2 regions of the Brevibacillus sp. HB1.2 genome follow, and region 2 is predicted to be linked to the other one. Evidence: riboswitches for the same ligand, from Rfam matches in the RefSeq annotation. Region 2 holds a riboswitch; the other holds the start of a gene.
The links. A riboswitch is a leader RNA that binds a small molecule or an ion and turns the genes downstream of it on or off. The one in region 2 is predicted to bind lysine.
Positions count from the first base shown of each region.

Region 1: linked by a shared signal. The riboswitch ahead of HPY28_RS21220 (amino acid permease) and the one ahead of dapD (2,3,4,5-tetrahydropyridine-2,6-dicarboxylate N-acetyltransferase) in region 2 are both predicted to bind lysine.

Region 1 covers NZ_JABMIU010000010.1:149,645-154,816, reverse strand. Annotated here, with positions in the region: gene HPY28_RS21225 (hypothetical protein) at 1-799, opposite strand, end outside; gene HPY28_RS21220 (amino acid permease) at 1,018-2,466, opposite strand; lysine riboswitch at 2,580-2,765, opposite strand; gene HPY28_RS21215 (DinB family protein) at 2,850-3,344, opposite strand; gene HPY28_RS21210 (CGNR zinc finger domain-containing protein) at 3,513-4,070, shown strand; gene HPY28_RS21205 (alpha/beta fold hydrolase) at 4,178-4,930, shown strand; gene HPY28_RS21200 (hypothetical protein) at 4,908-5,172, opposite strand, start outside.
Region 2 covers NZ_JABMIU010000002.1:450,585-455,756, forward strand. Annotated here, with positions in the region: gene HPY28_RS07070 (N-acetyldiaminopimelate deacetylase) at 1-668, opposite strand, end outside; gene HPY28_RS07075 (aspartate aminotransferase family protein) at 672-1,886, opposite strand; gene dapD (2,3,4,5-tetrahydropyridine-2,6-dicarboxylate N-acetyltransferase) at 1,901-2,611, opposite strand; lysine riboswitch at 2,703-2,892, opposite strand; gene HPY28_RS07085 (flavodoxin) at 3,034-3,474, shown strand; gene HPY28_RS07090 (GNAT family N-acetyltransferase) at 3,543-4,091, shown strand; gene HPY28_RS07095 (EcsC family protein) at 4,066-4,920, opposite strand; gene HPY28_RS07100 (hypothetical protein) at 4,934-5,128, opposite strand.

The sequences.
Region 1 (5,172 bases), on a different contig from region 2:
GTGTGAAGGTAGAAAAGGAAGCATTTTCAGCGAGCGTATTCATTCGACGAACAAATTCAGTGTCGTCCTTTGTATTTACATTCTCAAAGCGGTTAGTGATTTTCGTATTTTTTAAATCGGAAAGAAGCGTAGCTTGTTCGTTCCGGTATTGAGAGATCCAGTCTGGTCGATGTTGCAGCTTTTTGACGAATTGAATCAGCATGCTTACTTTCTCTGTTTGATTGGTAGCCGCATGCATTTTTTTGTAGGCTTCCGGGTCATACCGCTCCATCAGCTTGGACGGGTTAACATAGTCGCTCGGCGCCCCATGTGGTTTTTGCGGAAGCTCTACGTAGCTGACACTGCCGGTTGCAGGGTCAACCTTTCGTGTTTTGGCAACGCCAGCGAGCAAATGGAGGGTATCCAAAAATTCAGCAGCATTTTCATCAGCCATGTATTGGTCTGCCAAATATTTGCCTTGGGTTAAACCGACTTCTACCAAAGCAGCTCTTTCTTCATCGGAGTAGGTGGATGGGGAGTTGAAAAAGTTTTGCTCCAGGATGTGGTCAAAGGCTTTGCGAGCCTCGGGTGGTTTATCTGCAAAAATTTTATCCAAACGCTCATTAATCTCTGTGTTAAAGAAAAATTGGACACTGTGATGCTCGATGACATCAGCAGGGAGCTCTCGTGCCTTGTGAGAACGAAGGTCTACTGTATCGTTCTCGGGCAATGCTAGACGAGTTCCTGTCACCATTTTGGGTGCAAGTTGGTTAGTTGAAAGCTGGGGGGTTAGGTAGCGGGTATTCGATTGGATGTGCATGTTCTACTCTCCTCACATGGATTCATGTTCAGTCGTGATGGCAGGAGATCTGGTTACCTTATATCAGATGACTGGTATGAGTTGTGAGAACGGAAGGAAACGGATCTCAATGGCTTCTTGTCTATACTATCGGCAATTTTTGGGCAGTTTTTAATATGCTGGCAAACATGAAAAAGGACTTCCGTTATCTGAACGGAAGTCCGTACTTATTTCTTCGATTATTTCGTGTGCTCATCCATGCTGAAGTCTACTTGTTCAAGAGGGACGAGCTCGGTCTTTTTGGTAATTTTATAAGCGAGCCAAACGATTAAGAAGAGTGGCAGGCCAATGTAAGAGACCAGGACGCCATACCAGTCAACCGTTCCACCCATGAATGCGGAGTAGTTTTGCCCAATAATAACGATACAGCAAATGATGAAGGCAAAAATCGGTCCAAACGGGAACCACTTTGCCCGATAAGGCAATTCGCTTAAGTCACGACCCTGAGCGATAAACGCTTTACGGAAACGGTAGTGACTAATGGCAATGCCCAGCCAAGCGATGAAACCTGACATACCGGAAGCATTTAGAAGCCAGACGTACACTTCGCCTTCCCCAAACAGAGAGGACAGAAAAGCAAGGGCGCCGACGAGCGCAGTCAAGATCAAGGCATTGATCGGTACGCCGTTACTTGTTACTTTTGCGAACCATTTTGGTGCGTTTCCTTCTTTCGCCAAGTTCCACAGCATGCGTGTAGAGGCGTACATGCCAGAGTTTCCAGCAGACAATACAGACGTAAGAATAACGGCATTCATGACGGATGCTGCAAAAGCAAATCCGGCATTTTCAAAAACAATCGTAAACGGACTGATCGCAATATCCGTAAGGTCGCCACTGATCAGATTTGGATTATCGTATGGAACCAACAACCCGATGATCAAAATAGCGAGGATATAGAAGAGTAGGATGCGCCAAAAAATTTGACGGATGGCCTTCGGAATGTTGCGGGCAGGGTCTTCGCTCTCCCCAGCTGCGACACCAACGAGCTCTGTCCCTTGGAAAGAGAATCCGGCAATCATAAAGACACCGAGCAGGGCCATGAAGCCGCCATTGAATGGCGCGTCGCCTTTGGTGAAGTTTTGGAGGCCGACTGCTTGGCCGCCCATAATGCCAAAAATCATCAACACACCAACAATAATAAAGACGATTACCGTTACTACTTTAATCAAGGCGAACCAATATTCAGATTCTCCATAGGCTTTCACAGACAGGAGATTCAAGGCAAACAGCAATCCGAGGAACAAAGCGCTCCACAATATCGCTGGGGTATCCGGGAACCAATATTTCATAATGAGTGCGGAAGCTGACAGCTCGACGGCAATGGTAATGGCCCAGTTGTACCAGTAGTTCCAGCCGAGAGCAAAGCCGAGAGATGGATCGACGAACCGTGTGGCATAGGTCGAAAACGAACCAGAAACAGGCATGAAGGCCGCCATTTCCCCCAAGCTGGTCATTAAAAAGTAAACCATGATACTAATGGCGAGATAGGCAACTAAAGCTCCACCAGGTCCGGCGGAATGAATCGAGCCTCCGCTCGCGAGAAACAATCCCGTCCCAATCGAGCCGCCGATGGCGATCATCGTCAGGTGTCGGGCTTTTAAACCACGTTGCAATTGATTTTGTGACATAAGCTACTTGCACGACCTTTCTTGATTTTTGAGAAGGAAGGTCGGAAACGAAAAAACCGCCATAGCCAAAAAAATGGCATAGGGCGGTATCATCCAATCCCCACCAAGCCTTCACTGAAGATAGCTCACCACGCTTGCTTGGCATGCAAACGTGACAGTTCTGCCCCTTTCGAGTACAGCCCCAACCCAATCGCACAGAGACGCGATATGAGCTTCGGCGGATTTTCCTTACCTGGAGTCATTGATTTTCTCTGAATCTCGTACAGGATGATATAAAAGCCGCGACCTCTATCCTCACCGTGAAAGATGAGGATAACATGTATGAAATTATGTGATTTATCAACTATAAAGGATTGTTTATGATTAATCAATGTGAAATTTTGTTATTCAAATGAGCGTCTGGCAGGCCAAGAGCCTTGTAACTTGCGAATTTGGACAATTTGTCCCGTATGAAACGCATCATGCAGGACCAGACTCATCACGGTTTGGTAAATGGGCGTATAAGTAGCCGTCTGGTTTAAATCCTCATCCGTCAGCAAGGAAAGCTTTTCATGAATGTGGCGATGGACGCTTTCCATGCGCAAGAGGGTAGCTTGCCAAGCGTCTTCGTCATCCGGACCGCCGGACGGGATGAAGGTATCATCGTTCGTCTCAGCCGAGCTAGGAAATTCAGTGCCCAATAGACGATGCAACAGGCGTTCTTTGTAATAAAGAAGGTGGCTGATGTTTTCCCAGATCGTGTTGGCTGCTTCTCCCACAGGGCGCCAGCTGGCCTCGGCTGCTGATACTCTGGAAAGCGCTTCTTTTAAGGGTGGATACCAGTCTTCCTTGTCATACGTACATTCCCATCCATGCAAAAGCAAATCCTTCCGATTCATACGCTTCCTCCTCGTCTGTGAAACAGATTGATGAAACGCTATAATAGCAGTAAGAAATGAAGATGTAACCAGTTAATTTGATTACGATAGTTACAAAGAGATATTACCATATTCTGTATAGTCATACAAGAGAGAAAAATGTAGGGTTTCGTCAGGAGAGATAATGACATGGACTGGCTTTGTATCGATTTTTTAAATAGTGATTGGCGGGATTGGCGTGGTTCTGGTCGTGCGGAAAATCGTTTGGAGAACCAGGAATGGCTGTCATCCTTTTTGCAAACATACAAGCTAACCGCTCCGCTTCCGATAAATGAGGAGTGTGCCGCTTCCCTTTTGCAGCTGCGCGAACGTTTGAGACGTATGCTGGAAGCTGTTGTCCGTGGAGACCGAATCCAAGAGGACGATCTTGCGGAATTGAACAGAGCTTTGGCTCAGGCCCCTTTTCATATACAGGTGTTGTATGTAGATGAGGAGGGCGGCTACGGGCAAAAGCAATCCAGCTCAACAGAGGGCTGGCCTCTCGTCATGGCACAAATTGCGGCTTCTTTCGCGGAGCTGCTTGCCCAGCAGCATTTGGAGCGAATCAAAATATGTGACAACGAGGATTGCCGCTGGGTGTTTTATGATGAAAGCCGCAACCGGGTGCGCCGCTGGTGTGATGACAAAATGTGCGGAAACCTGATGAAGGTGCGCCGTTTTCGGGAGCGACAGAAGGAAAAAGGCTGATGGAGCCATTACTAACGACCGTCGGGATTTTGTCTCTGACGGTTTTTTTCTAGGTTTGAGACATAATATATAGAACTATACATGGGAACGGAAACGAGGTGGGTAGGATGAGTCAAGCACGCAAAAAATGGTTTCAGGCACTCGTATTGGTGACACTTGGAGCGATTTGTCTGGCGATATGGTATTTGCAACCCTATCAACCCGATCAGGCAGCATTAACGGCCATGCAAGGCGGTGAAGGGATTACGGTCATGGATACGAATGACTGGATTATTTTCCAAGGCGGGGAGTCACGCGAGCCGGGACTCATCTTATATCCAGGAGCACTGGTCAAACCGGAGAGCTATGCACCGATTGCCCGTGCTTTGGCAGGCTACGGCTACCATGTTTTTCTCGCACGAATGCCGCTGAATTTGGCTGTAAGTGATATGACGCGAGCCACACAAGTATTAAAGGCGTACCCGAATAAAACGTTTGTCATCGGAGGACATTCGCTCGGTGGTACTATGGCAGCTCAATTCGCAGCAAACCATCCGGACCGAATCAGTGGAGTATTTTTGCTGGGAGCGTATCCGAACAGTCAGGGGAACTTGAAGAAGGTGAATTTGCCTGTGCTGTCTTTACTCGGATCTCGCGACGGTGTGATCCATATAGAAAAGTTTGAGGAGAGCAAGCAATACTTGCCGGAGCGTACCGTGTACATGTCCATAGAAGGGGGGAACCACTCCCAGTTCGGAAGCTATGGATCTCAGGAAGGCGACCAGCCCGCTGCCATTACCCCGCAGGAGCAGTGGCAGCAAACGGTGGCAGCGATCAAGGATTGGCTGCTAAATGAGGTTACGATGATGAACGTGGAATAATACCGGATACAACACCTGTAATGCGAATGTTTTCCGAGGGGAGTAGCATGGGGGTGTCTTGCTCGCGTGTGGTTGTAAACAGACATTCCAATGGATTGACGTCTGCTGCGATACGCACAAGGAACTGCCCCTCCTGTCGGATCAATACAGGTCTGTCTTTTACAGGTTCCATCGAAAAGTCTGAGATCAAGAGGGCGTCTCCGGGAAAAATACCGAGACCACGAAGGCCGTCATCTCGCATG
Region 2 (5,172 bases):
GCCGAATCCAATGGATCCATATTGCGCGAAATAATCGATTGAAGCTGTGTCACAAGATGGCTTCCTGCAACCACCATGTCATTCGCCTTGTGCGGGAAGGCTGCATGCCCCCCTTTGCCAACCAAATCAATGTACAACTCAGAAGTGTTGGCAAACAAAATTCCTGGCTTCGTCGCAATATGACCGACCGGATATTCTGGCGCGATATGCAGGGCAAAAATGCAGTCCGGTCGCCACCCCGCAAACTCTTCACTTTCCATCATCGGCTCCGCACCGCCAGGACCTTCTTCTGCCGGCTGGAAGAGGAACAGCAAATCATCTGCCATCGGATGCTCGGTAAAATGCGTCAGGAGGCCAAGAGCAATTGCCATATGCATGTCATGACCGCATGCATGCATGAATCCTTCATGAAGCGAGCGAAACGGATAGGACGTTTCCTCTACGATCGGTAGGCCATCCATATCCGTCCGCCAGGCAATTAATCGTTTTGGCTTTGTTCCTGCCAGCTTGACCAAAATGCCTGTCCGCCACGTTTTGATCTCGATTCGCTCCTGGGGCAGCTTTTTCAAATAATCGAGCAAGTATTGTTGCGTCTTCACTTCAGCGAAGCCTGGCTCCGGTATTTGGTGCAAGTCTCGGCGAATTTGTGTAAACAAGGAAGTCGTCATGGTCTACGCCTCCTTTTTCGTACCTGTTCTTGCTGTTAATTGCTCCTCAAACACAGCAAGAAAACGGTCCACATCGGCTTTTGTCAACGTCAGTGGCGGAAGCAGACGAACAATCGTTTTCTGCGTCACGTCAACGAGAATTCCTTCGTCAAGCAATGCTTGCTGCAAGTGGCTTACCTCTTCCGGGGTGGAAGAGAGCGGAATTCCAACCATCAAGCCTTTTCCGCGAAGGGATTGCAGCTGATCTGGAAGACGCGTTCGCAGCGCTTCCAAGCCCGCCCACAGGTACGCAATCACTTCTTCTACGTGAGCGCTGAAGGCTGGATCAAGCAATTCGTCCAACACGACATTCCCTAGGGCAGCAGACAGTGGCGATGGTGCAAAAGTCGTTCCGTGATCCCCCGGTTTGAACTGGTTCATCAGCTTTGGGCCAGCGATGACACCGCCGAGGGGAAGCCCTCCCCCTATGCCTTTGGCAAAAAGGATCAGGTCTGGCGTTACGCCTGCATGCTCATAAGCAAACAGCTTTCCTGTTCTGCCCATTCCTGTCTGGATCTCGTCCATGACAAAGAGCATGCCTTCATGTTCACAGATCGCAGCTACCTCTCGCAAGAACGCTTCCGTTAACGGCACGACACCGCCAGAACCCAAGACTGGCTCCATGAGGACCGCAGCGGGTCTTGCTTCCTGGCAAATCGCTCGCAATCCTTCCGTGTCTTCCACATCCAGTTCATAAACAGGAAAAGCCGGCTGAGGAAAGTCTTGATAGACGTGAGCCTGCCTCGTCAGACGCACTGCTCCGAGTGTTCGCCCGTGAAAACTGTTGCGTAAGACAACGATGCCTTCACGACCTGCTCCCTCGTTCTTCGTCCATTTGTGAATCAGCTTGATCGCAGACTCTGTAGCCTCTGCACCAGAGTTGGTGAAAAACACTTTTCCACTAATGCTGTTCGCAACCAAACGCTCGGCCAAACGAATAGCGGGCTTATTTAAAAATACATTGGAAATATGCAAGAAGCGCTCTCCCTGCTCACGCAGAGCCTGTACAATGCGCGGATGAGAATGCCCCAGAACGTTTACCGCGAGTCCGGTAAACAAGTCGAGGTAGCTCTTTCCATTCGTATCGTACAAGTAATTTCCTTCGCCTTTTTCTATGGCAATCGGAAGTCTTTTGTAAGAGGAGACGATATATTGTTCATCGAGCGAACGCCAGTCCATGTGCACTCTCTCCCTTACAGCTGACGTAGCTCCTGCTTGATCTCTGTCTTGGAACGAGTTTTTTCATCGATTTGCTTGATCACACGAGCAGGCGTTCCCGCAACTACTACGTATGGAGGTACATCTTCAATCACGACAGCACCCGCTGCAACGACAGCACCTTTTCCTACGCGAACACCTTCCAGAATGACAGCATTTGCTCCGATGACAACATCGTCTTCGACAACAACTGGCTGTGCAGATGGTGGCTCGATAACGCCTGCGATAACCGATCCAGCGCCGATGTGGCAGTTTTTCCCGATGGTTCCACGTCCACCTACAACAACATTCATGTCGATCATCGTACCTTCACCGATAACTGCGCCGATGTTAATGGAAGCACCCATCATGATGACCGCATTGTTACCGATTGTCACTTGGTCACGGATAATTGCGCCTGGCTCAATACGTGCTTGAATTCCTTTTGTATCCAGCAATGGAATAGCGGAGTTGCGGCGGTCGCTTTCTACCACATAATCTTCAATTTTGTCTGCGTTAGCAGCGAGCACTGGCTCAATCTCTTTCCACTCACCAAAAACAACACCAGTAGGACCAGTAATGAAGGCTTTGGAGCTCGCACCAAAGTCGATTCCCTCCAGGTTCCCTTTCACATATACCTTCACTGGTGTTTTCTTTTCGCTTTTTTGAATAAACGCGATAATTTCGTTGGCATCCATCATGTTCATGGTTACATCCTCCTCAAAATAACAGCATGGTAAATCAAAAAAAGCAATGAGTGCATTCGCTATCTCATTGCTCTTACTACTACAGAAGCAAATCATAAATAGCGCTCCACAAAAAGACTTTAGGTCCCTTGTGACAGGATGATCATTTTTCATGAGACACCCCAGCCTGTGCTACGTAGGGGCATAGCATAAGCTTCGGCGCTTTAGCCTTTCTTCCTTCTCCTGCCCCCTGGCAGATTGCGAAAAGACTTACTCTTCTTCGGCGCACCTCTATTTAGAGTACATTATTATAATTTTATTTAACTCTACCAAAATCAATGAAACGTGGCAATAAGAAAAAAGTTATTGACAACGATTCTCATTTTCATTATTTTTATTGATGAGAATGATACTCATTATCTGAATTGGAGGTTTTACGTTTTATGAGCATTTTGATGGTATACGCGAGCATGACAGGGAATACTCAAGAAATTGCTGAAGCAATTGCAGAAGGTATTCGTTCAACTGGTGCTGAGCTGGAGATAAAAGAAGTGATGGATGCGAACGCAAAAGAACTCGAAGCTTACGACGGAATCTTGCTTGGTGCCTACACATGGGGCGACGGTGAACTGCCAGACGAATGCCTGGATTTTTATGAGGAAATGGACAATATTGACCTCAGCGGGAAAAAGGTTGTTGCTTTTGGCTCTTGCGACTCCGCTTACGAGCATGTCGGTGCAGCTGTTGATATTTTGCTGAAAAAGGCGAGCGAGCGTGGTGCGGAAACTCCTCTGGAAGGTTTGAAAATCGAGCTTTCTCCTACTGCAAAAGAAGTGGAAACGTGCAAAGCATTTGGGGTGTCATTTGTTGAATTGCTCGGCTAATTGATGTTTCCCAAATACTCTGGCACATGCTATACTATCAATCCAACTTTTTAAGGAGGATTGATCTCATGTCACTACATACGGACGAGATTCTCTTACGGCCTCTCCAACAACAAGACGCAGCCGAGCTCCTAGAGCTTCGGCTGCGTAATCATGACTTTCTCCAACCATTTGAACCAATCCGCCCCGCTTCATTTCTGACCCTCATAGGACAGCAAGAACAGATTTCACAAGCGCAGATTGATTTTGAACGTGGTACTGCCTATGCTTTCGGCGTATTCTCCCGAGAATCCGGAAAGATGATTGGACGTGTAGCGTTGTCGAATGTCGCACGTGGCGCATGGCAAAATGCGACGATTGGCTACTTTATGGATCAGGCGTGCAATGGCAAAGGTTATACGACATCAGCAGTAAATCTCGCCCTCCGCTTTGCTTTAACGGATGCTGGGCTGCACAGAGTACAAGCTGCTGTTATGCCTCGCAATCAAGCTTCCATTCGCGTCTTGGAAAAAAACCGTTTTCGCCAGGAAGGGCTTTCGTTACGCTTTTTGCAAATTAACGGTGTATGGGAAGACCATCTCCTGTACGCTCTTACTGCTGAGGAGTGGGCTCAGTAATTTCCTCCCTCATTTCGCTCTCTCGTAGCCGCTCCAGGATACGCCGTTTGCGGTACAGCATCATCCCCGCTTCGGCGACATCCTGTACGGTTGAACGGTTCAAATACGCCCCGAACAAAACACCTGCAATCGGCACCATTTGAAACAATTTTTTCCACCCAAAGTTTTCTGTGTACGTTACCACGACTTCACGCCATCCTTGCAATTGAGCCATAACCTCTCTCTGCGCATTTGGATCATCAAAGCGGGAGAGCTCAGCGAGTATCGCTTTTTTCCCTACAATGTCTGATGAAGCAAACTGCAAGCATTTGACGACAAACAGCCGCTCTCTTTTCTCTTCAGGTCGATAGCCATAGGCAAGAGCCATCTCTTGTAATACTTTAAGGGATGTCCCCATCAATAAAGGGATATCGATCGCGAGGGTAAAAATCCCTCCGAAGCCAGTCGTGGCACCTTGTACCGTGGCAAAATTCGCACGTGAATCCTTTAACTCCATTGCGACATCATTCATGATCGTAAGCGGTACAGCGGCAATCTTTTCTTTGTCAACAACAGACGCCCCCTGTCCCTCTAACCGTTTGCCAAACCGCTTGTAAATCGGTTCATCCTGCACCAAATAAGTTCCACCTGTCTCAAGAAAGGCTGCCATTTCATCTACGGCTTTTCCCAGCTTCTCTTGAACGAATGCAGGCGTAATCCGATCCAACAGAACAAACGGAAGTCTGCCAAGCTTTTCCCAGAACCACAAGTCGTTCTGGTCTCTCTCCCAAGCCTCCACTTCACGTAATGCCGTAACCAATGACTCCCTAGACTCACTCAACCCCAACAACCTCCCTGGCTGCTCACTCAGATTCTCCTCGCCTCCACTGACATTGGTTGCGCAAGATGGACTTGATGTAGTCCTGCAACTCTTCTGACGTGGCGTGACAGACGAATTCTTTTTTACTTCTTACGATTCCCAGTTTTAAATGTTTCACTTCCTCTCCTTCGATTCGAAACCCGAACTTTTCCAAGATCGTCTTCTGCTCATTTGTCATTGGACTTCCTCCCCATGTAGTCGAAAACCCCCATGCCAAAAAGT